Regions from separate parts of the Virgibacillus ihumii genome, predicted to be linked through region 4. Evidence: riboswitches for the same ligand, from Rfam matches in the RefSeq annotation. Region 4 holds a riboswitch; each other region holds the start of a gene.

Region 1 (6,068 bases), 380 kb from region 4:
AAGTCATCATCTAAGAAAAAGGATCGCGAAGTTATTAATAAAACGATTTCACATGATACAATAGTTACATTAACAAATGGGTTTATGGATGTTTTAATACAGGATTTGAATAAGCATAACAAGGTAGTTCATTTTAATACTAAAGAAGCATTGTTAGACGAATTTGAAAAAGTAACAACAAGAGAAGTAGCATCCAAATACGTGGATTTTTATTTTAAAGAAAAGCCGGACGGATTATATGTTATTCCGACGGAAACACCATTCTGGTTTCAGGAAAAGAACAACTATGATATGATACGTAAGGATGAGAATGTGGTACAGATTGTGCAGCGAAATAAAAACGAACTGTACAGAGCATATACGATAAAAATCGAGTTCACCTATAAGAACAATTGGAAGATAACGAATATCCTGCACAAATAATGTTAATGAAAACGAAAGCAGTTGAAATGATTAATGTACACGTTTAAAGATTATTATCACAATAAAGTAAAGTTATCGTTCGATGACCACCCGTTTTCCAAAAAACCGAAACATGTTTGGGTTATCTGCAAATATAAAGGGAGATGGCTGCTGACAAGGCATAAAGACCGAGGCCTTGAGTTCCCGGGTGGAAAAGTGGAACCCGGTGAGTCGGCTCTCGATGCTGCCATTCGGGAAGTGATGGAAGAAACGGGTGGTACAGTGCGTAAAATCCGGTATATTGCCCAGTATTTTGTGGCAGGAAAAGCGGGGCATGTCATAAAAAATGTTTACTATGCCGACATCGGTGAACTGACAGAACGGGAGACCTATTATGAAACCGATGGTCCGTTTCTGTTAAAATCAATTCCTGACAATGTAGAAACAAATGAAATGTACAGCTTTATAATGAAAGATGGTGTACTGATTCATTGTATGAAACACTTGAATATATGAGGCTGGGACAAATCAAACAGTGTAATTCAAAAAACGAACGTTTCTAGAGACTAGTGGAGGAAATATACGTAGACTCCTGCGGGAGGAAAGGCCTAGATGAGACCCCGCAGTGCGTAAGCGCGAGGAGGGCTCAACAGCCGCCCGCGGAAAGCGGAGTATATTTCCGGAGCGGTTGAGTCCACCATTTGATTCGTTTTTTCTTTTGATAAATCACTTTTTGTCCCAGTCTCTTTTTTTCTAATTTGAATCCCTGATCAGTAAGTGTTTGGTCTGTTTAACGATTACATGCATGATTACAGCAGAAATGGTAATCAGCAGCAAACTGGCTGCAACGAGCGTAACATCAGATATCTGAACACCGTAAATGGTCAAATAGCCAAGTCCTTTTTTTGAAACAAGAAATTCGCCGATGATGATTCCAATCCAGGATACGTAAATGTTTATCTTCAATGTTAAAATTACTGTCGGCAGTGTTGCCGGAAACACGGCTTCTTTAAAAATGTCGCCGCGCGTTGCACCAAAGCATTTCAATATTTTTATATAGTTGTAATCCACCGCTTTGAATCCGGAATAAATAACTGAAGAAGTAATCAGGGCCGTGAGAATGGCAGCAATGGTTATGATTGCGAAATAACCCGGTCCGACGAGAACGATGATAACTGGCCCCAGAGCCAACACGGGTAAAGCATTCATGATGATAAAAAAGGGATTCATAATGTTGAAAAATCGTAATGATGACCAGAGAGCGCTGGCTGTCAGGATTCCACTGCTTGTGCCGATGATGAATCCAGTAATCGTCGCAAGCAATGATACCCTGAGGTGCATCAGCATCAATCCACTCGAAACATTTCCAAAAATTAATGCGTACACCTGTGATGGAGAGCTGAATTGTAAGGGGTTAAACCAATCTATTCTGCTGGCCAGTTCCCAAATGACGAAAAGGGTTATTAGCAATATAACCAACCATGAATGGATGATTCTGTTTTTATGCTTTTGGCTGCTTTTATATTCTTTAAGTAGACCATAATAAGTCCCTGCTTTTTTCATTAAGGCCACACCGCCTTATCGAAGGATTCGAATACTTCCCAGATCTTATCAAAAAGCAGCTGATATTTTGGATGTCTGCGGACTAGAAATGGTCGTTCTTCACGAAGCTCGATTGGCACATTAAATGTCCTTGCAGCTGTCCCTGGATTGGGAGCCATGACTATAATCCGATCGCTCATGCATATTGCTTCTTCCATATCATTTGTAGCCAGCAGTGTTGTTTTATGGCAGCTCTTGAGCATCTTTGAAAATACATCTTCCAGTTTGCGTTTTTCCCGGTAATCCGTAGCTGAAAATGGTTCATCCAACAGTAAAATTTTCGGATCCATAATGAGTGTCCGGACGAGTGCAACTCGCTGACGCATCTCAGCGGAAAGGCTATCGGGATAGTAATTTCCAACATCCGGCACACCAACATCACGCAGAAGATCCACTGCCTTTTGCCTGGTGTAGTCTGACAGTTGACCACTGATTTTCGGACCAACCAGAACATTATCCATTATTGATTTCCATGAAAACAAATAATCCTTTTCAAGCATATAGCCGATTGTATAATCAGTCTGTTTCAGCGGTTTCAAATCCAGCAGGATATTCCCTTCAGTCGGCTGGATGATGCCGGATATAATCGAAAGCAACGTTGATTTGCCACATCCACTTTGTCCAAGGAGAGCGGTGATTTCACCTTCATTTATCTTGCATGAGACGTTGTCCAGCGCCTTTGTGAATGACTTTTTTGCGAAATAATGATGTGATATGTTGTCTAAGGTAAGGAATGACATTTGTTTCTCCTCCTTAGGTTTCACATACTTCCTTGACAATTCGTGTTGACGGTCTTTATGGGAATTATTCCGGAATTTCACCGATTTCTGTCGTGATTGCATTTTCGAATCTTCATGCGTTGTCTCATCATAACCTATGCTTCACGGCATAAATGTGTGATTGCCTATATAAAAAACGGCCTCTGTAAAAAGAGACCGTTATCAGCACTGCGCTGATGAAACTTTTCCTTCATTTATTAAAAATCCTTGTGGGATGAGGAAACAATCATTATTAACCCCGGTATAATGGACCAGCTTTTTTGATTTCATCACTTGCATGTGTGAACTGATTAAAGTTGTCATGAAACTTCATGGCTAGTGATTGTGCTTCTTTGTCATAAGCTTCTTTATCGTCCCAGGTTTGTTTTGGAATCAGTACTTCATCCGGAACACCGGGTACGTGCATAGGGATTTCCAGTCCGAAAATTTCATCGCTGGTTGTTTCGGCAGAGTTCAATTCGCCTTCAAGCGCTGAATGAACCATCGCGCGTGTATAGGATAATTTCATCCGCTTACCAACTCCATATGATCCACCAGTCCAGCCGGTGTTAACCAGAAATACACTTGTATTATACAAATCAATTTTCTCGCCAAGCATCTCAGCGTATGTCGCCGGTTCGAGCGGCAGGAACGGTGACCCGAAGCATGCTGAAAACGTTGCCTGTGGCTCGGTTACGCCGCGTTCTGTACCGGCAAGCTTACTGGTGTAGCCGCTTAAAAAGTGATACATAGCCTGTTCTTTGGTTAATCTGCTGATGGGCGGTAAAGTACCGGATGCATCAGCTGTCAGGAAAATTATGGTGTTTGGATGGCCAGCTACACTTGGCGAAACAATATTATCAATATTTTTCAGGGTATAGGCGGCCCGGGTATTTTCTGTCAGCGATGTGTCATCATAGTCCGGTTGACGCGACTCTTCATCAAGAATGACATTTTCCAGTACCGATCCAAACCGGATTGCGTCATAAATCTGCGGTTCTTTTTCCTGTGAAAGGTTGATGCATTTTGCATAACAGCCACCTTCAATATTGAATACACCGTTCGTGCTCCAGCCGTGTTCGTCATCCCCGATTAATCGGCGGTACGGATCTGCGGAGAGCGTAGTTTTACCGGTTCCGGAAAGTCCGAAAAATAATGCAACATCCCCTTCCTGACCAACGTTGGCAGAACAATGCATCGATAAAATGTCACGCTGTGGGAGCAGGAAATTCATCACGGAAAAAATGGATTTCTTGATTTCTCCGGCATATTCAGTACCACCAATCAGAACGATGCGTTGTTTGAATGAGACAAGAATAAACGTTTCGGAATTCGTTCCATCGACTTTCGGGTCTGCCTTGTATGTAGGGGCAGATATGATAGTGAATTCGGAATGATGGGTTCCCAATTCTTCCTCCGTCGGTTCGATAAACAGTTGTCTGGAAAACAGATTGTGCCAGGCATATTCATTGAAAACTTCAATTGGCAGCCGGTAATTTGTATCGGCTCCGGCATAGCCCTGAAAATGATATAATTCATTTCGTTCCTTTAAATGGGCAACCACCTTTTTGTAAAGGTTATCAAAAGATGCCTCATCAATCTCCTGGTTGACGATTCCCCAGTCAATGACGTCCTTAGTGGTCTCATCCCGAACGATGAACTTATCTTTTGGGGATCGCCCGGTATATTTACCGGTAGTCGCACGAATTGCACCTGATGCAGACAGCGTTCCCTCTTCACGTGCCAGAATTTTCTCGACAAGCTGTGGTACGGAAAGGTTATTTTGCAGATTATCATGTGAAAGTAAATCTTTGATTAATTTTGATTGTTCCACCGCATTCATTTGTGATACCTTCCTTTATGATGGATTTTAATTAAAGTACATTTTAATAATCAAGTTGTAAATCTGTTTATTTAGTATAACACATTCATAAAATTAGTCCATACTAATTATACGAATATTTATATGAACTTTTCATGTCAAGTGTGTCATTCCCTTGTAAATTGTTGACATGACAGCGCTTTTCCGTTATGCTGAATTTCGAGCGGAAACTCTCTTATTCAGAGTCGGTGGAGGGACAGACCCGATGAAGCCCAGCAACCGTCACATGCTGTGAAAAGGTGCTAATCTGACGCAAGGATTTATCCTTGGACAATAAGAGCGAAAGGCTTCAGGACACCTTTCCTCATGATTGCAGGAAAGGTTTTTTTATTTTTTCTAACCTTATTAAAACATAAACATACACTGAATAGATAGATTTCCGTACTATTTTTTAAAGGGAGGACTTAGCCACATGGCTGCAAATCGTCGTTTATTTACATCTGAATCTGTTACAGAAGGGCATCCTGACAAAATCTGCGATCAGATATCAGATGCTATTTTGGATGAAATTTTAAAAAATGATCCGAATGCCCGGGTGGCATGTGAGACAACAGTAACTACAGGATTAGTATTGGTTTCGGGGGAGATTTCTACTACTACATATGTAGATATTCCTGCAATTGTCCGTCAAACGATTAAGGATATTGGGTATACACGCGCTAAATTCGGATTTGACGCGGAAACATGTGCCGTGCTGACTGCTATTGATGAACAGTCAGCAGATATTGCCGGTGGAGTTGATACGGCGTATGAAACACGGCAGGGGAAAACGGATGAAGAAATTGCTTCGATTGGTGCGGGTGACCAGGGGTTAATGTTCGGGTTTGCCTGTGATCAGACGGACGAATTAATGCCATTGCCGATTTCGCTCGCACACAAATTATCGAAGCGATTATCAGATGTACGTAAAGAGCAAATTTTGGATTATTTACGCCCTGACGGAAAAACACAGGTAACGGTCGAATATGATGAAAAAGATAACCCGGTAAAGGTGAATACAATTGTTATTTCAACACAGCACCATCAGGATATAACAACTGAACAAATCGAAAAGGACCTGATTGAGTATGTGATTCGACCGATTGTTCCGGCAAATCTGCTTGATGAATCAACCAAGTTTTTTATCAATCCGACGGGAAGGTTCGTAATTGGAGGACCACAGGGTGATGCCGGTTTGACCGGACGTAAGATCATTGTGGATACGTACGGCGGATATGCAAGACATGGCGGCGGTGCATTCAGTGGAAAGGATTCCACCAAGGTGGACCGGTCTGCATCATATGCAGCCCGTTATGTTGCTAAAAACATTGTGGCGGCAAAGCTTGCGAAAACATGTGAAGTACAATTGGCTTATGCAATCGGTGTGGCTGAGCCAGTGTCGATTTCCATCAATACATTTGGCACCGGTACGGTCGATGAAGCTG
Region 2 (6,068 bases), 1.8 Mb from region 4:
TTTTCCATCTGCGAAATCCTTCTCTGCAAGAATACATGGGATATCCTTTTCCACAAGCTTTCCGTCATTATTGTAAAACAGATAACCATCTTTTTCGTCATATATAAACGAGTTGATTTTCATGTTTGGTGTGATGAATAATGTGATTTTTTCGTTATCGTTCCACATTATTTTCACTAGAATTTTTTTGTTCATCTTCTTTTCTGCCAAGGTTTTCAGGGTGTTTAATGAAACGGCTTTTTCCACTTATTTTACCTCCAAGCTGCTCGTTTTAAGAATCCTGCTTGTTATTTTATTTTATTATTTTTTGATTGCCGAAACAAGCTTGCATATTTTCGAATATTATCCATCCATTCAGACCGGGAAATGATAGCTTCCCATATGTTAAGATGTATGCATGAAAGATACGCTGCAATTTGAAAGGAAGTTTAAGTTTGAAGCGAAGAGTTGTTGTAACTGGAACAGGTGTTGTTTCGCCATTGGGAAATGATGTGGAAACACTGTGGGATAATGTTAAAAAGGGAAAGTCCGGGATTAAGCGGCTTGAATCCGAAGAATATAGTGACATCAGCACAAAAATTGCCGGCTATATTGATGATTTCCATCCGGAAAAGTATTTGGAAACAAAGGAAATTAAAAAATATGATTTGTTTACACAATATGGGTATGCTGCTGCGATGCAAGCATTGCAGCAGTCAGAACTCAATTTGGAAACAGTGGATAAGGACCGCGTCGGCGTCTATATTGGTTCCGGCACAGGGGGTCTGCAGACACTGTTAAGTAATCATAAAACGATGCTGGAAAAAGGAACAAGACGGGTATCACCCTTCTTAATTCCAACGATGATTAATAATATGGCTGCTGGTCTGGTTGCGATCAAAACCGGGTTCCGCGGGCCAAGTTTCGCGACTGTATCTGCTTGTGCAACGAGTAACCACGCCATTGGAGAAGCATATTTAAATATCGCGCATGGTTATTCGGATGCGATTTTGGCAGGCGGAGCGGAGGCTACTATCACACCACTATATTTTGCTGGTTTTTCAAAGATGCGTGCCATGTCAACTAAGAATGAGACACCTGAAGCAGCATCACGTCCGTTTGACCAAAAGCGGGACGGATTTGTTATGTCAGAGGGTGCAGGTGTGTTATTTTTAGAAGAATATGAACATGCCAAGGAGCGTGGTGCGCCTATTCTCGGTGAAATTATCGGCTACGGCAGCACAACAGATGCGTATCATATTACCGAACCGGATTATCAGGGCGCTGCCAAAGCAATGAAACTGGCTATTGAACGGGGGGAAGTTGAACCGGAAGACATTGATTATATTAATACCCATGGCACCAGTACGCCGGCGGGTGATATTTCTGAGACGAAAGCGATTAAGGAGGTTTTCGGTGAGTATTCATATCACCTTAAAGCCAGTTCCACAAAATCAATGGTCGGGCATATGTTTGGGGCGGCAGGTGGTGTCGAAGCTATTATTACATTGAAAAGTATGGCAGAAAATGTTTTCCCGCCAACCATCAATCTGGAACATTCGGCCCCGGAATGTGACTTGGATTATGTAGCAAATATAGCATTGGAAGGCAGCATTAATATTGCTTTATCCAATGGTTTTGGATTTGGCGGCCATAATGCGGTTGTTGCTTTTAAAAAATATTTTATATAAGGAGGCACAGTGTGTGAGTGACTAGGGACAACTGTACGAACAAAATGGCAGACATACTTTTGATGATCAATCAATGGCCATTAGTATGGCTGCAGGATGGCATCGGTGTTTGGATGTTCTTAGGCTGTCCGACACGAGGCATCACAGACTGTACCGGTTTGGTCCGCTCCATGCCGAACTGATTAACATTTTCCATAGAGGATGAAATATTAGTTGCCACACCTTCTGGAGCAATTGCGTTATAGTGATGCCTTTCTGTCCATACGGTTATGAGATTTCTGCCCAGGAGTTGAATGAAGAGTTTATATCTATCCTGTCCATTAACAGTCCGTTTCGGAAAGACACAAATTAAAAATGGACAGAGTATTGTACAATATTCATCGTAAAACAAAACGGGGGTCAAATGACGAGTAAACCAAAAATTGTTGAGACGGGAATTTAGACAATCTCTTTCCCATTCATATATGATAGATAGGTGAAATCTTTTTTGAAAGGATGGATAATTTGAAAATTCTTGTAGCAGGTGCAAATGGTCAAATTGGAAAGCATCTTGTGTCAATCATACAGGAAAGTGACGGTTTTGAAGCAAAGGCAATGATTCGTAAGCAGGAGCAGGCGTCTTACTTTGAAAATCTGGGTGCGGAAACGGCAATTGTGGATTTAGAAGGAGATATCGAGCCGATTGCACAAGCCGCTGAGGGCGTCGATGCAGTTGTGTTCACAGCAGGATCTGGCGGCCACACTGGAAAAGATAAAACCATTATGGTCGATTTGGATGGTGCTGTTAAAACAATTGAGGCGACTAAGGATGCAGGTGTGAAGCGCTTTGTAATGATCAGTTCGTTTGATACGACCCGTGAAGCAATTCAGGAGGCTAATGCATCCTTTGCGCCGTATGTTATTGCAAAAAATTTTGCTGATGATTGGCTGCGCAAGACAGATTTGGATTATACAATTATTCATCCTGGCGTACTGACAAATGATAAAGGAACCGGTCAGGTGGAACTGGCGGAAAAAGTGGATCGTGGCGAGGTTCCAAGAGAAGATATAGCAAGTGTTATTCTTGCCAGCTTGCAGGATGAAACTACGGTCGGAAAGGAATTTCAGGTTGTCGGCGGAACTACATCTGTCAATGAAGCAATAAAATTAGTTTAACGGAAAGCAGTTGCTGCGGAAGACAATTTGCCTTTTAGGCGGATTGTCTTTTTGCGGTTTTCATACATAAAATCTGACACAAGAGTTGTTTTTATATTCCTTTATCACAAATTCTTATTATGATTATTATTAATATTTATTTTACTTAACATATATCTGTTGTTAAAATGGCACAAACTAATAAACAGTGGAGGTGTTCAGATGAAAAAATCAAATTTATTATTGCTGTTCGTAACCTTGGTCGTTGTTGTGTTGGTAACCGCCTGTGGATCGGGCGGCGATAGTGAGTCATCAAAAGAAGAAAATGAGCAGAAGTCAGAACAAGCCTCTGAAAATGAAAAAGAAAACAATTCAGCTTCTTTGGATAAAGGAATTGAAAAGGTATTGACTTCTCTTCATGAATTGAAGAATACCATTGAATCATCACCCGGCGAAACCGGGAAAATCAACAGTAATGGGAAGACACTTTCAGAAAGCTGGGAGCCCATTGAAAAGAAGATAGAAGAACGAAATCCTGATGCGTATGAAAATATTGAAAAGAGTCTGTATCCGCTCATCGGTGAAGCACAGAAAGAAAATCCGGATACCAATAAGCTCACAAAGCTCATTAAAGAAACAAACGAAAAGCTCAATCAATTCAAGGACAAGGTATCTTCATCATAATCATCTATCAATTATGGCGATGAAATTCCATATAAGAGGCTAAACTTATTGAGCTTTTCAGAAAAAGAGATAAAACTTCAACCATTTGGGTGACGAATCCCTTTTAGAATAACGGTATATTTTAACCTTCAATTCTCATACTAAGAGAAAAAGGGAGGTTACATTATGGCTAAGCGAACGAAGAAAAACGATGCTGATCAAAAGAATAAGGATGGGTTTGATTCCAGTAAGCGGGATTCCGAGTTTTCCAAAGAAGTCGGAAGCGCGGAGGCAAATCGAATCAAAAAGGAAAAAGCGAAGCAAAGAAGGGCAGATTACTGGGATCTCTGAGATACTTGACAATACGGTGTCCGGTTTCTAGGATTAACAATTCCCATCAATTAACTAGGCTTTTCTATTGACATGACATAAATGATTACTTTATGATAAAAAGCAATAATTAAATAATTGCCTATCCAGAGAGGTGGAGGGGAATGGCCCTTTGAAGCCTCGGCAACAGGTTCACTATGGATGTATATCCTTTGAATACTGTGCCAATTCCATCAAGCATGTCTTGAAAGATAGGGGAGGACAAAACTGATTTTTAGTATAAAACTCTTTTCCTATCCGGGGAAAGAGTTTTTTGCGTTTAATTCATCTAAGGCGGGGAGTGGAATGTATGAAGTATGGTTTTTGGCTGCCGATTTTTGGCGGGTGGCTTCGCAATGTTGAGGATGAACAGATGCCGCCAACATTTGATTATGCAAAAGAAGCAATTCAATCAGCAGAAAAATGGGGATTTGATACAACCTTAATTGCTGAACTTTACTTGAATGATATTAAAGGTACGGACAAAGATTCGCTGGAGGCATGGTCAACGGCGGCAGCTTTGGCAGCAGTGACCGAAAAAATTGAAATTATGGCGGCTGTCCGTCCGTTGTTTCATAACCCGGCTGTGACGGCAAAAATGACCTCGAATATTGATCACATCAGTAATGGACGTTTCACCTTAAATATCGTTTCCGGCTGGTGGGCCGAAGAGGCGAAACAATATGGCGGGGCTTTTACGGAACATAATGAACGGTATGATCGGACAAGCGAATTTATTGAGGTTTTAAAAGGGTTATGGACCGAGGAGACGTTCTCCTATGACGGGAGTTTTTACAATATTGAAGATACGAAGCTTTCACCAAAACCCGTGCAACGTCCGAATCCTGTTTTATATGCAGGTGGTGAAAGTAAAAAGGGCAAGCAAGTTATTACGTCGCTTTGTGATGCCTATATCCTTCATGGACATACGGTTGAAGAGGCTGCAGAAAAGATTTCCGGCATGAAGGCACGCAGAAAGGATGCCGGACGTGAGCCATTCCGGAGTATTGGAATGGCAGCATATGTGATTTGCCGTGATACAGAGGAAGAAGCTCAGAAAGAATTAAAACGAATTACCACAGTAAAAGACACAAGTGGCTATGTCGGGTTCAAGGACTTCACATCCAAATCGGAACTTGAACAGCAGATTCAGTTACAGGATTACTCGGTATCCAATCGGGGGCTGCGTCCGAATCTCGTTGGTACGCCTAGGCAAATCGCTGAACAGATCTTAGCTTTTGAAGAAGCTGGAGTGGATCTCTTGTTGTTACAAAGTTCGCCGCAATTGGAGGAACTGGAACGTTTCTCCAAGCAGGTTATGCCTAAAGTGGAAGAACTGCGCGCTGCTTTGCCAAAAAAATAAGGGAGGGATATTTACATGAATAAAATTTATGTCATCCATGAGAATAGCGAATGGACAGAACACTTGACTAATAGATTGGAAGAATTAAATCTGCCATATGAAGAATGGAATCTTAGTGATGGGATGGTTGACCTTACTTCCGAGCCGCCTGAGGGGATATTTTACAGCCGGATGAGTGCTTCATCCCATACGCGGGGTAACCAGTTTGCTCCGGAGTTAACCAGTGCGGTGCTTGCATGGCTGGAACAGCATGGAAGAGTAGTGATTAATGGCAGCCGTGTGCTTCAGCTGGAAGTGAGTAAGGTGTTGCAGTATCTTGAGCTTGAAAAGTACGGCATCAAGACACCCAAGACAATTGCTGCGATCGGCAAAGCCGAGATTCTTCAGGCGGCGGAAAAATTTGATGGGAAGAAATTTATTACCAAACATAATCGCGCCGGCAAAGGATTGGGAGTACAGCTGTTTAACTCAATAGAGGCATTAAAAAGCTACATTGAGGGAGATAGTTTTGAGGAACCAGTCGACGGTATTACATTGCTTCAGGAATATATCGAGTCACCCCAGTCATTTATTACACGTTGCGAGTTTATCGGTGGTAAGTTTCTTTATGCAGTGCGGGTCGACACATCAGAAGGATTTGAACTATGCCCTGCTGATGCATGCAGCCTTGATGACATGTCTTGCCCGGCAGGTGACGAAAGTTCTAAGCCCTCTAAATTCCAGGTCAGGGAAGGATTCGATCATCCGATTATTGAAAAATATGAACGTGTCCTGGCAGCAAATGATATTAAAATTGCCGGCATCGAATTTATCGAGGATCAGGATGGTACTATTTTCACCTATGATATTAATACGAACACCAATTACAA
Region 3 (6,068 bases), 1.7 Mb from region 4:
ATGACTTTGCATATTATCTGGAAAAAATCCCTGGTTCTTATTTCTTTATTGGCTGTACTCCAAAAGGAGTTGATGAACCTTATTTCAACCATCATCCAAAATTTGATATTGATGAGGATGCTATTCTGGTTGCTGCCAAATCAGTGGGACAAGTTGTTGTGAGTTACTTAGATAGAGAGTGATCCGTAAAACAGCTCAATCTGGATGGATAGTTCTGAAGGGAAATGTCGGATGGATTCCATGCATTAACTTCTTTCTTACCCGTAGGATTTTGGAAGTGGAAGATAGGACAATTGTATGTTAAATGAAAGCCCATGCCTAAACATCAGGAATGGGCTTTTTCATGTTTTTAGTGCAATTAGGATTTGTGAAATCGTGCAATAACTTAAAGAAAAGCATAGGAAATGGGAGCATTTCATTAATGTTCGCGTTTACATCAAATTTTGTGTATAAAGCGTTGTATGATATGATTCACCTTGTTAAAAACGGATACGGATGAAACTTGTCTTGTTGAAATGTGTCAGGCAATGCACATGGGAAGGACAAAATAATAACAGTAAAGAGGTGCTTACGTGAATTTACAGGAAATAAAACAGGAATGGTTTGGTAATGTTCGGGGAGATGTTCTGGCTGGTATGGTCGTAGCGATGGCTCTTATACCGGAAGCAATTGCCTTTTCCATAATTGCCGGGGTGGATCCGATGATTGGTCTATATGCGGCTTTTTGTATTGCTGTTGTCATTTCGTTTGTCGGAGGACGCCCCGGAATGATATCGGCAGCGACTGGTGCAATGGCCTTGCTAATGGTCGATCTGGTTGCAGATTATGGATTGCAGTATTTATTGGCGGCAACTATTTTGACAGGTATTATTCAAATTTTATTTGGTATTTTTAAACTGGCAAAAGCGATGAAGTTTGTTCCGCGTTCGGTTATGGTCGGATTTGTGAATGCATTGGCGATTATGATTTTCATGGCACAGCTTCAACATTTTGTGGGCGAAACATGGGTTATGTATGCGCTCGTTGGATTAACACTAGCTATTATTTATCTTTTTCCGCGTATAACAAAAGCTGTTCCATCAACGTTGGTAGCAATCATAGTGGTAACTTTAATTGTAATATATGGTAATCTTAATGTAGGAACGGTAGGAGATATGGGCGAACTGTCACAGCAGCTGCCGGTGTTTCTGATCCCATCCATTCCGTTTTCATTTGAGACACTTATGGTTATTTTTCCATATTCCTTATCAATGGCAATTGTCGGGTTGCTGGAATCATTATTAACCTCTAATATAGTAGATGATATGACGGATACGGAAAGCAATAATAACAAAGAAAGCCGCGGACAGGGAATTGCCAATATTGTAGCGGGATTTTTCGGCGGAATGGCCGGATGTGCTATGATCGGACAATCCGTTATTAATGTCAAATCGGGTGGTGCCGGCCGGTTATCCGCTTTTGTTGCTGGGACTTTCCTGATGTTTCTCATTATTGTTCTGGGTGGTTTGGTTGTGCAAATTCCAATGGCGGCGCTTGTTGGTGTCATGTTTATGGTTTCAATAAGTACGTTTGATTGGTCATCGGTGAAAAATTTGAACAAACTGCCTAAAACGGATGCAGCCGTAATGGTCACAACGGTGGCCCTCGTTCTGGTAACGCATAATTTATCGATTGGTGTTTTGGCAGGGGTGCTGTTAAGCGCAATATTCTTTGCTGCAAAAATTTCCAAGATAAAAGTGACGGAAGAGCTTATTTTGCGGGAGCAGAAAAAAATCTATCGTGTGGAAGGACAGTTGTTCTTTGCTTCGGTCAGCGATTTTCCGGCAAAGTTTAACTTTATGGACTCTGTTGAAGCGGTGGAAATTGATCTGACACACGCACATCTCTGGGATGATTCGGCAATTGGTGCGCTGGATAAAATTGAAATGAAGTTTGCGGAAAATGATATACACGTAACGTATACCGGACTGAATGATGAAAGCCGCAATTTAAAAAAACGTATCGGCGGACTTTCAAAAGCGTCCGGTCATTAATATGGAAATGTCATAGAGTGCGAAATTTCTAAGGGGTGAACCTTTGTTTAAACGGATACTATTGGCTACGGATGGTTCAAAACATTCAGTTCGTTCGGCAGATTATGCCATTCAGCTTGCAGAAAAATTTAAAGGAACAATTGATGTTGTTTATGTGGTTGATGGGCAAAAATCAAAATCAGATGTTCTCCACCATGACAGTAAGTATGAAATTATGCAGCGAAGAAAAGAAAAGATTCAGCACGTATTGAATCAGATTGAGGGAAACAATATTGACTACAACGTGCAAATACTTCACGGGGAACCCGGCCCGGTAATCGTTGAATTTGCAAATTCGCATGATTTTGATTGCATTGTAATCGGGAGCAGAGGGTTGAATAATCTGCAAACGATGATTTTAGGCAGTGTAAGCCACAAAGTTGCTAAACGGGCTGATTGTCCGGTTCTTATTGTGAAATGAAAAAGTGAAACCATGTCTTTACGTGAATTGAACAAGCCCGTGCCTGAACATCAGGTACGGGCTTTAACGTTTATACAGCATTCAACGATTTTTTCACTGGGAAATATGATGGACAACTTTTGCCTGAAAATCCATTTTGTTAATTCGGTTAATAATATTGGAAATGCTTGTTACGGTATTATCAAATGTCACACTGCCATTGAGCCCTCCTCGTGCATACGCACTGCGGGGTCTCATCTAGGCCTCTCCTCCCGCAGGAGTCTACGTATATTTCCTCCGCTAATTTCTAGAATTGTTCGTTTTTTGAATTACACTTTTTGATTTGTCCCAGCCTTTTTGGCACTTAATTCCAAATTTCACGGGCCACATCCACAACAAATTTCAGTTTTGCCCACTGCTGTTCCTCCGTAAGTTTGTTACCGTGATGGGTTGAAGCGAATCCGCATTGTGGGCTCAGACACAACTGGTTGTGTGGAACATATTCAGCCGCACCTTTTATACGCGAGATGACTTCATCTTTATTTTCCAGTTCACCCGATTTGGATGTGATAACGCCAAGTACAACGCGCGGACCACCCTCAGGAACGTATTTCAACGGATTAAAGCTGCCGGAACGATCATCATCATACTCGAGGAAAAATCCATCAACATTGCCTTTTGCAAATAATTTCGGGGCAATCCGGTCATAGCTGCCTTCAAATGCCCATGTGGAGCGGTAATTTCCCCGGCATAAGTGTACTGTTACAGTCAGGTCATCCGGTTTTTCGGCGAGGCTTTCATTGAGAACACGCACTGCCAGGTCAATCAGATAATCCCGGTCGACCATATCATCATTCCATGGAACACTGTCAGCAGCAAGCCCGGCAATATAGACATCATCCAGCTGCAAATAGCGGAGTCCTTTGTCATAAAAAGCCTGAAGCGCATCTTGATACGTCTGGATAATGTCTTCTGCATATTTTTCAACATCCGGATAAATGTCTGCATTTCGAATACCATCGTTAAAAAACATATTTGGGCTTGGGATCGCAAACTTTACAGCGGCACGTTCATCAACAATATCAAGTAGGTCGTTGACATCCCGTAAAAATGGATGACTTCGGTTAAATGAGATTTTCCCCGAATTCCGAACGTTGTATTTTTCCGTTTCCTGATCATTGAATGCATAACCCTGTTCAGGTACATATCCTTCAAATCCGTTTAAATGTTCCATAAAGTCGAGGTGGAACCAGGTTCGGCGGAATTCCCCATCACTGACAGCTTCCAGGCCGGTTTCAATTTGTTTGTCAACTGCCCGTTTGATTTCCTCATTTTCCACATCACGCAATTGTTCTGCAGAAATAGTGCCTTCTTTAAAATCCTTTCTTGCCGCATGCAGCCGCTCAGGTCGGAGCAAACTCCCAACCTGGTCTGCGCGAAAAGGTGCTTTTGTACCGATTTTGGTTGTCATCCATGTTCCTCCTTTAAGGTAACTGAATCCGAAAACATAAAAAGGCCTCTTCCAATAAGAAGAGACCTGACTGTTTTATACGTCACTCTTCTTATCTTCAAGCATTGCGCTTCTGGAATTAGCACAGTTTTATAACCGATGCTGAGGCTTCAAAGGGCCAGTCCCTCCACCTCTCTGGATAAGAATATTTCGTTATTCAGTTTAGTTTAAATAATACGATACACCTGAAGTTTTGGAATGTCAATACAAAAATTTGCAGCTCATCATCATAGACGGTTTCTTGACTTTTGAATGGTTCAATTATAAAATATGAACATATACTGATATACGCATATATTAATATTGACAACCTTCAGCCAAACATTCGAATGGTTTAGACGAGTGGGGGAATTATAAATGGCAGATCAAAATGAAGAACAGCAGATCGAACAAAAAGATTTGGATGAGGAAACATTGTTTGTTGTTTCGCAGACATTTAAAGCTTTAGGGGATCCAACCAGAATCCGGATCCTGCACTTATTATTTCATAATGAATATTCGGTGAATGGTATTGCGGAAGCGCTGCACCTGAGGCAATCTACAGTCTCACATCAGCTTCGATTCCTAAAGAACTTGCGTCTCGTGAAGTATCGCCGGGAAGGCACAACATTGTATTATTCCCATGACGATGAGCATGTTATTAACATTTTGAAGCAAACCATTGACCATGCACTGCACAGCTGATGCCAACTTTAATATGTTACATAATAGCAGGGAGGTATTCCTATGGGACACGATCATGGTCACGACCATACACATGGTGCAAATAAAAAGGCATTGATGATCAGCTTTATTATTATAACCGCATATATGATCATAGAGGCGGTTGGCGGGTTTATCACGAACAGTCTTGCTTTACTGTCAGATGCGGGTCACATGCTTAGTGACTCTGTTTCCCTTGGTGTTGGATTGATTGCTTTTGCCATGGGTGAGAAAGTAGCTAACTACAGTAAAACATATGGGTATAAACGCTTTGAAATTTTGGCAGCCTTTTTTAATGGTGTGACACTTATGGCCATTGCACTGTATATCTTCTATGAGGCATTTCAGCGGTTTACCAGCCCGCATGAAGTGGCGTCGGTCGGCATGCTTATCATCGCCATCATTGGTCTTATTGTAAACATCGTGGTAGCATGGATTTTAATGCGTGGTGACACCGATGAAAATTTAAATTTGCGTGCGGCATTCCTGCATGTACTCGGCGATTTACTCGGATCGGTTGGAGCAATTGTTGCTGCACTTCTCATCATGTTTTTCAATTGGGGCTGGGCAGACCCGCTCGCAAGTATCATTGTGGCAGCTTTGGTACTGATAAGCGGTTGGAAAGTTACAAAAGACGCCGTCCATGTACTCATGGAAGGTACACCGAAAAATGTTGAATTGGATGAGGTTATTAATACGATTGAAAATGTTCAGGGTGTGCACGGCATTCATGATTTGCACGTTTGGAGTATTACGAGCGGGCAAAACGCATTATCCTGTCATGCGGTAGTTGATGGCAGTCTCAATATTAAAGAAAGTCAAAATCTGCTCCGATATATTGAGGAACAATTGGAGCAAAAAGGGATCGGCCATGTAACCATTCAGTTAGAAAATAAAGAACATCCACATGATGAATCGTTGATGTGCAGTTATGATCAGGGCAATCCGGCGCATGAACACTGATTAAGGAGTAGCGGGGGGAGAAACAAATGAAAATTATCGGATTATCCGGCTCAACTGTCGGATCAAAAACAAGAACAGCAATGGAATACACGATGAATATTGTAACGAAGAAATTTCCTGATGCACAGACTGCACTGATTGATCTGGCGGAATATGATATTCAGTTCAGTGACGGACGTAATTTTATGGAATACGAAGGCGATACCAAATATGTGGCGCAAACGTTGATGGAAGCGGATGCGATTATAATCGGGACACCAATATTTCAGGCATCCATTCCCGGTACATTGAAAAATATTTTTGATTTACTTCCTGTTGACGCATTTCGGGAAAAAATCGTCAGTATACTTGTAACTGCAGGATCGGCCAAACATTATTTAATTCCTGAACAGCAATTAAAACCGATACTTGGTTATATGAA
Region 4 (6,068 bases):
TTAGGGTATGGTTCGCGCCATTTTTCCCGATGATACGGATCATCTTTTGGTGCATAAATGTACGTATTGAGCTTATTCTCACCATAAAATTCAATTTGGCTTAGTCTGTCTTCATGTGTCCATGGTGGTCCATAAAATCCTTCGATAGACCCGCGAATCGGCATTTTCGGCCAATCGCGAATTTCCACTTCTGGAATCCAGTCCCTGCCTTTTCGATCCTTGATGATTTGCTTAAACGTCTTTGCTGCGTAATAAGTACCCGTTTTGTCTTTACCTGCAAGAACGATTGTCTTGTTATCCACATTTTTTGAAGCAAGTACATAGCCCTCTTCTTTCAATGATTCAGGTCCTTCGACACCAAGCTGATTTAATACAGATGCAGATGACGGATTTTCTCCGGGGCCACCAATCCAAATAGTCACCGGAGTATCTACTTCATCACCAGGTTGCATACGGACAATCCGCTTCACATCCGCCGCCTGCAGTGTATCAACGACTTCATTGACTGCATGGCTGTCGGTGTCATCACCAACTACAATTCCGACAACAGGCGTTAATGGAAAACCTTCACCAATTACCTTAACTTCCTGCGGCTTTGGATTAATTTTCAAATCCCCTTTCTCCGCCGCTGAAACCTGATTCATACCATTGACAAGAAATGCACATAACAGTAGAGCGAAAGAGGTAAACAACACGCTTTTCCAGTAACTTATTCTCTTCATCTTTCTCCTCCCTCAAAATTTTTTACTTCACTATCAACCATTAGAAACTGTCCACGTAATATTATTCTTTATGAAGCCAAAAAAATATGGTGATTGGAACAAAAGTCTCTAGTTATCACCATGTTAAATCATGCTGTAAAATGTGTATCATATTGAATCATCTAGCCATATAAACTCGGAAATTGAGCACCTTCTTGTCAGTTTCTGCCATGCCTGTCTTAAAAATATCAAATATATCAAAAAATTCCCATAGTTAATCAGAAGCAATTTAAAAGCAGAGCAATAACGTACTTTGACCCATTTTGGAAAAATTTAAGCAAAAAGAACCGCCTATTTTACAAGATTCGACAAAAACCGAAGTAATCATTTTCAAAATCCACTCTTGACTTCCCGGAAAAAGTAACGTAATATATATAACAATTTCATAAAGATTCATGAAATTCTTATCAAGAGAGGTGGAGGGAATTGGCCCTTCGAAGCCTCGGCAGCGGATCCATCGGGATACTGTGCCAAATCCAAAAGACAGATTTGTCTTAAAGATAAGAAGAGGAATCCATATAAACTTTCGCACCTCTTCTTATTCTTATAGAAGGAGGTGTTTTTTTAATTTCAAATATTGAGAAGTTACGGTCGCAGGAGTATTTAATTAAACCCGGGTATAACGATTAGTTTACCCAAAACAAAATCCAAGGAGGAATTTTTAATGGCTAACGTAACGTTTAAATCAGAAGTAGCATGGAGCGGTAGCGGGGTACTTTCTACTGCAGATGTACAGGGAAAGAAATTTGATATTGATGAACCAGTTGCATTGGGAGGAAATGACGCAGCACCGAACCCGGTGGAATATTTGCTTGGAGCACTTGGAGGGTGCATTAATGTACTCGTCACAACATTTGCGGAGCAATTCTCCGTTGATGTAAAGGACGTTAATGTACACATTGAGGGTGACTTGGATCCTGATGGTTTTCAAGGGAAAAATCCCAACGTGCGGCCCGGCTATCAGGAAATACGCTATCAAATTAGCATTGATTCCCCTTCCCCGAATGAAAATGTAAAGGCATTAATTGAACACGTGGAAAAGGTTTGTCCGGTAAAAGATACATTACAGGGGACCACGTTAAAAAACATAGATTATATAAGTGCTACTTAAATAAACTTTTTTAATTGGACCCGGCACCACTTTTAAAGATAAATCACTCAAGTTTAAACTCCTTCAATTTAAGGAAAAGCAAACTGAAGGAGTTGATTCTGTGACACTGACTGATAAGCAGTTAAATGAGTTGAAAGCAGATCTTTTAAATATGAAAAGAAACCTTGAAGCACAGGAAACTGCAGAACGGTCAATCGACAATGATCCAGATGAGTTGAATGTAGCTGATAACCACCTCGCTGATTCCGCAAGCGAGTTTGTTGATCGTCAACAGCAGATGGCTGAAAATAATTTACAGGAAGAACGCCTGACTGAGGTGAATGAAGCACTTCAACGAATCGATGAAGGAACATACGGAATATGTTTAGACACAGGAAAGGAAATTCCATTTGAACGTCTAAAAGCAGTACCCTATACAAAACGTACCGTTGAGGCCGAAGAAACGCACCAAAAACACAGTAACCAGGCCGTGGCTAGCTCTGACAGTCACACCAGCAAGCTGTTAAAACCAAACGGCGAAATGGAAGATTCGAGAAACCGCACCTTGGAACGGCTTGAAGAGGAACACAATACGGTTGAAAAAGCTGATGATAAATCAAGATTTAACGAAGAGCCAAACGATCAAACAAAATGGGAATAACGGGAACAGAGACGGCCGTATGGGTTTCCATACGGCCGAAAAAAGTGCCATATAGTTTGAGAACATTGCTCTTACATAATTAATTGCCAATAAAACTCAGCCGAAATCAGAACAATAGCAATCCATAAAACACCTGCAACTCCACCAACCCGCAGGATATCCTTTTTGTTAAACGCACCATATGTATAGTAAATCATATTAACCGGTGACTGTGTAACCAGGAAAAATCCAGGTACGCCGGCAAGAAAAACAACCATGGCAATCAGTACCGGTGAGATGGTGCCCAACTGTTTGCCGATTTCAAGACCAAGCGGAATCATTATTGTCATGAAACCGAGCACACTTACAAAAAGCGTACGCAACAGCATTGTACCAACAATAACCAGCCCTAAAATAACAATGGTCGCGTTGGATGGAATAATCTCGACAAATCCGTTTGCAATAATGTTTAATGAACCTGTTTCTATCAATAGATGAGAAAGAATAAGTGTCGATCCGAAAAACAGAAACATGCCCCAGTCAATTTCCTTCTGCGCTTTACTCCAATCCCAGATACCAATCACCGGGAGCAATGTTAGAACGGCGCCGAACATCCCGACCATTGAAATCGAATAACCGTGCACCGGCTGGATAATCCACAACACAACTGTCACACTGATTATAATGATCATTTTAATCTCGGAGGCTTGCATTTTACCCAGCCTGACAATCTCCATATGAATGAAACGAATCACATCATTTTTCCGGATCTTCTCCGGTGGATACAATTTAAGAAGCGTAATCCATAAAATAACGATGAATAGCATGATTGGCGGTATAAACAGCAGCATCCACGTAAGATAATTCAATTCTATACTGCCATTCCGATTAAACATACTGAATGCGTACAACGTGGAATTTGCACCAGTAATAACAGCTGCACCACTAAGGGTGACAACAAAACAGCCGCCAATAAACAGCGTTTTTGCAATATTATCTGCTTTGCCAAATTCCTTCAAGCTGCCTGAGATTTTATCAATAACAGATACAATCAGATTGCCTCTTCCGATATTTGTTGGGACAAGGACAGACAGCATCAGAATCAGAAACATCAATAATAACAGGAGCAGCCTCCCGCTCCCCCTCGAAAACCGCAGCACATACAATGACATCCGATAGGCAAGCCCGGATTCCAGAAAAGCGCCGGCAATCAGAAAGGTTGAGAACAGTAGCCAGACAACATCAGATCCCAGGAACGAAAGCGTTTCCTCAAATGAAAAAAAGTGGAGTGATATCATCAGCATTAAGATAAGTGCTGTAACCGGGGAAGGGAGTGCTCCCCCAATCCACAGTATTTGCGCGATAACCAGCACTCCAAATGTCTGCACGATAACATTCCACTCGAACAGCAGCGGAGAAACAACGATGACATAAATTGCCACTGCCAGAATAACAAGAATATTTGATTTGGACATAAACGATCTCCGCCTTGATTAAGATTGTGCCTGTTTCTTCTTTTTAATTAGATTCATAATTAATGGATATGCCAGTGATAACACTGTTAAGATGACCAGTGTTATGGCGATAGGCGATCCGAAGAATATCCCGATGCCTCCGTCAGATGCGACTAGGCTTTTCCGAAAATTCTGCTCCATGCCGGCCCCGACAATTAATGCTAAAATCAGTGGTGCCATTGGAAAATCAAGTATTTTCATAAACAATCCAATTACACCGAAAATCAGTAAGATATAAAAGTCAATAATATTGTAACTTAACGTATACGTACCAATGAAAGCCAGTACCAAAATAACGGGATACAATACTTTTGGCGGAATATCCAATATCTTCACAAACATACCGACCATCATAATATTGATGATAAATAAAAAGATATTTCCCAAAAACATACTATCAATCAAACCCCAGACCAGCTCAGGATCGTTTTGAAACAATAGCGGACCTGGCTGAACACCGAGCATAATGATGACACCAAGCATCACAGCTGTTGTACCGGACCCGGGAATCCCCATGGTCAAAAGCGGAACCATAGCCCCAATAGATGCCGAGTTGTTTGCCGCTTCCGGTGCCGCAACACCTTCAATTGCCCCTTTTCCAAATTTTTCAGGATTTTTGGAAAGCTGTTTTTCGGTTGAATAACCAAGCATCGATGCCAGCGTTCCACCTGATCCCGGCAGTATCCCAACCAGAAAACCAAGCGGCGCACTGCGGAAAATCGGCCCTCTTGACCGCTTCCATTCCTCTTTTGAAATCCAAATCTTATCATACTTATTCTTTTTATCCTTTGGTTTATAGATTCCAATCATATTATACAGAACTTCCCCAACTGCATAAACACCGATGATGATAACCAGAAAATCTATCCCTCCGCTTAGCTGCGGAATATCAAACGTAAACCGGTACACTCCGGTCTGTAAATCAACTCCGATGGTACTAAGCATTAATCCAAGTCCCATCGAGATAAACCCCTTTGTCATATTACCCATCGACAATGACACAACCATGGAAAGTGTCATCAGGTATAAGAGGAAGTACTCCGCGGGTCCGAATTTCAATGCAAAATTGGCCAGCGGTTCTGCTAAAAGCATAAATCCTATTACTGCAATAATACCTGCAATCAAAGATCCGATTGCACAGATAGCAATCGCCTGTCCTGCCTTCCCGTTTTTAGCCATGACATTTCCGTCGAACGTTGCCGCAATGGCTGATCCATCCCCTGGCGTATTAAGAAGAATGGAGCTTAAGGAGCCTCCATACATCGCCCCATAATAAATGGTTGCCATCAAAATAATGGCACTGGTTGGATCCATCCCGAATGTAAGCGGGATTAAGACAGCGATTGCAGTAGCTGGACCCAGCCCGGGGAGCATCCCGACGATTGTTCCTAGAAATCCGCCAAAAACGACATACATTATATTCTCAGGCTGAAGCGCGGTTGCAAATCCTTGTAATATTTGATCGATATCCATGTTCTTCCCTCCAGACTACGGCAAACTTACGTTTAATAATTCACTGAACACATACCATGCTGCATATGTGAAAATAACCGTAACGATGATGTTAGATTTCCATTTTTTGATACCGTTGATAACAAACAACAATGCACCCAAAAATAATAATGTGGAATATAAAAATCCGATGACATTAAATAGCAGTGTATAAAAAATGGATAAAACCAATGTAGCTGCGATAATTATCAGTGTTCGCCTCTCAAACAGTGCGGGAATGTCGGAGGTTTCCGTTTCTCCTTTCCGCCACACGTTAAACAAATAGATAACGCTCGATACAGTAATCAAAACACTGATCATAATCGGAAAATAAGATGGGGCATTCGGGTTCCCAAGCTTTGCTTCCGGAAGATTAATCGACAATACAAAATAAACGACTCCTACTGCTATAAAAAACAGTGGCATTATATACTTTGCAAATACCATCTGATAATGCTCCTTCCTTTGAAACATATAAATGGATCGCTGCCGACCCATTTATATGCTTCATTTCCAATTATTCAGTCAAACCGGCACTCTTAAGCAATTCAGAGTACTTTTTAACTTCTTCT

Evidence for each region. Region 4 has a riboswitch for S-adenosylmethionine ahead of HUX68_RS08560 (OsmC family protein). Riboswitches for the same ligand answer to the same signal wherever they lie in the genome.
Region 1: linked by a shared signal. The riboswitch ahead of metK (methionine adenosyltransferase) and the one ahead of HUX68_RS08560 (OsmC family protein) in region 4 are both predicted to bind S-adenosylmethionine.
Region 2: linked by a shared signal. The riboswitch ahead of HUX68_RS17545 (LLM class flavin-dependent oxidoreductase) and the one ahead of HUX68_RS08560 (OsmC family protein) in region 4 are both predicted to bind S-adenosylmethionine.
Region 3: linked by a shared signal. The riboswitch ahead of HUX68_RS00410 (5-methyltetrahydropteroyltriglutamate--homocysteine S-methyltransferase) and the one ahead of HUX68_RS08560 (OsmC family protein) in region 4 are both predicted to bind S-adenosylmethionine.

The regions. Positions count from the first base shown of each region.
Region 1 covers NZ_CACVAN010000001.1:1,338,921-1,344,988, reverse strand. Annotated here, with positions in the region: gene HUX68_RS06725 (hypothetical protein) at 1-423, shown strand, start outside; gene ytkD (RNA deprotection pyrophosphohydrolase) at 457-918, shown strand; gene HUX68_RS06715 (ABC transporter permease) at 1,156-1,965, opposite strand; gene HUX68_RS06710 (ABC transporter ATP-binding protein) at 1,965-2,744, opposite strand; gene pckA (phosphoenolpyruvate carboxykinase (ATP)) at 3,016-4,605, opposite strand; SAM riboswitch class I at 4,817-4,924, shown strand; gene metK (methionine adenosyltransferase) at 5,057-6,068, shown strand, end outside.
Region 2 covers NZ_CACVAN010000001.1:3,550,651-3,556,718, forward strand. Annotated here, with positions in the region: gene HUX68_RS17515 (hypothetical protein) at 1-246, opposite strand, end outside; gene fabF (beta-ketoacyl-ACP synthase II) at 435-1,670, shown strand; gene HUX68_RS19630 (hypothetical protein) at 1,688-1,852, shown strand; gene HUX68_RS17530 (SDR family oxidoreductase) at 2,166-2,825, shown strand; gene HUX68_RS17535 (hypothetical protein) at 3,027-3,488, shown strand; gene HUX68_RS17540 (hypothetical protein) at 3,654-3,818, shown strand; SAM riboswitch class I at 3,937-4,055, shown strand; gene HUX68_RS17545 (LLM class flavin-dependent oxidoreductase) at 4,147-5,199, shown strand; gene HUX68_RS17550 (ATP-grasp domain-containing protein) at 5,215-6,068, shown strand, end outside.
Region 3 covers NZ_CACVAN010000001.1:67,075-73,142, forward strand. Annotated here, with positions in the region: gene HUX68_RS00390 (amidohydrolase) at 1-182, shown strand, start outside; gene HUX68_RS00395 (SulP family inorganic anion transporter) at 573-2,033, shown strand; gene HUX68_RS00400 (universal stress protein) at 2,077-2,493, shown strand; gene HUX68_RS00405 (hypothetical protein) at 2,587-2,730, opposite strand; gene HUX68_RS00410 (5-methyltetrahydropteroyltriglutamate--homocysteine S-methyltransferase) at 2,837-3,943, opposite strand; SAM riboswitch class I at 4,032-4,128, opposite strand; gene HUX68_RS00415 (ArsR/SmtB family transcription factor) at 4,340-4,666, shown strand; gene HUX68_RS00420 (cation diffusion facilitator family transporter) at 4,709-5,647, shown strand; gene HUX68_RS00425 (NADPH-dependent FMN reductase) at 5,674-6,068, shown strand, end outside.
Region 4 covers NZ_CACVAN010000001.1:1,723,921-1,729,988, forward strand. Annotated here, with positions in the region: gene HUX68_RS08555 (glycoside hydrolase family 84 protein) at 1-722, opposite strand, end outside; SAM riboswitch class I at 1,163-1,268, shown strand; gene HUX68_RS08560 (OsmC family protein) at 1,426-1,872, shown strand; gene HUX68_RS08565 (TraR/DksA family transcriptional regulator) at 1,973-2,512, shown strand; gene HUX68_RS08570 (SLC13 family permease) at 2,584-3,966, opposite strand; gene HUX68_RS08575 (tripartite tricarboxylate transporter permease) at 3,985-5,478, opposite strand; gene HUX68_RS08580 (tripartite tricarboxylate transporter TctB family protein) at 5,494-5,943, opposite strand; gene HUX68_RS08585 (tripartite tricarboxylate transporter substrate binding protein) at 6,014-6,068, opposite strand, start outside.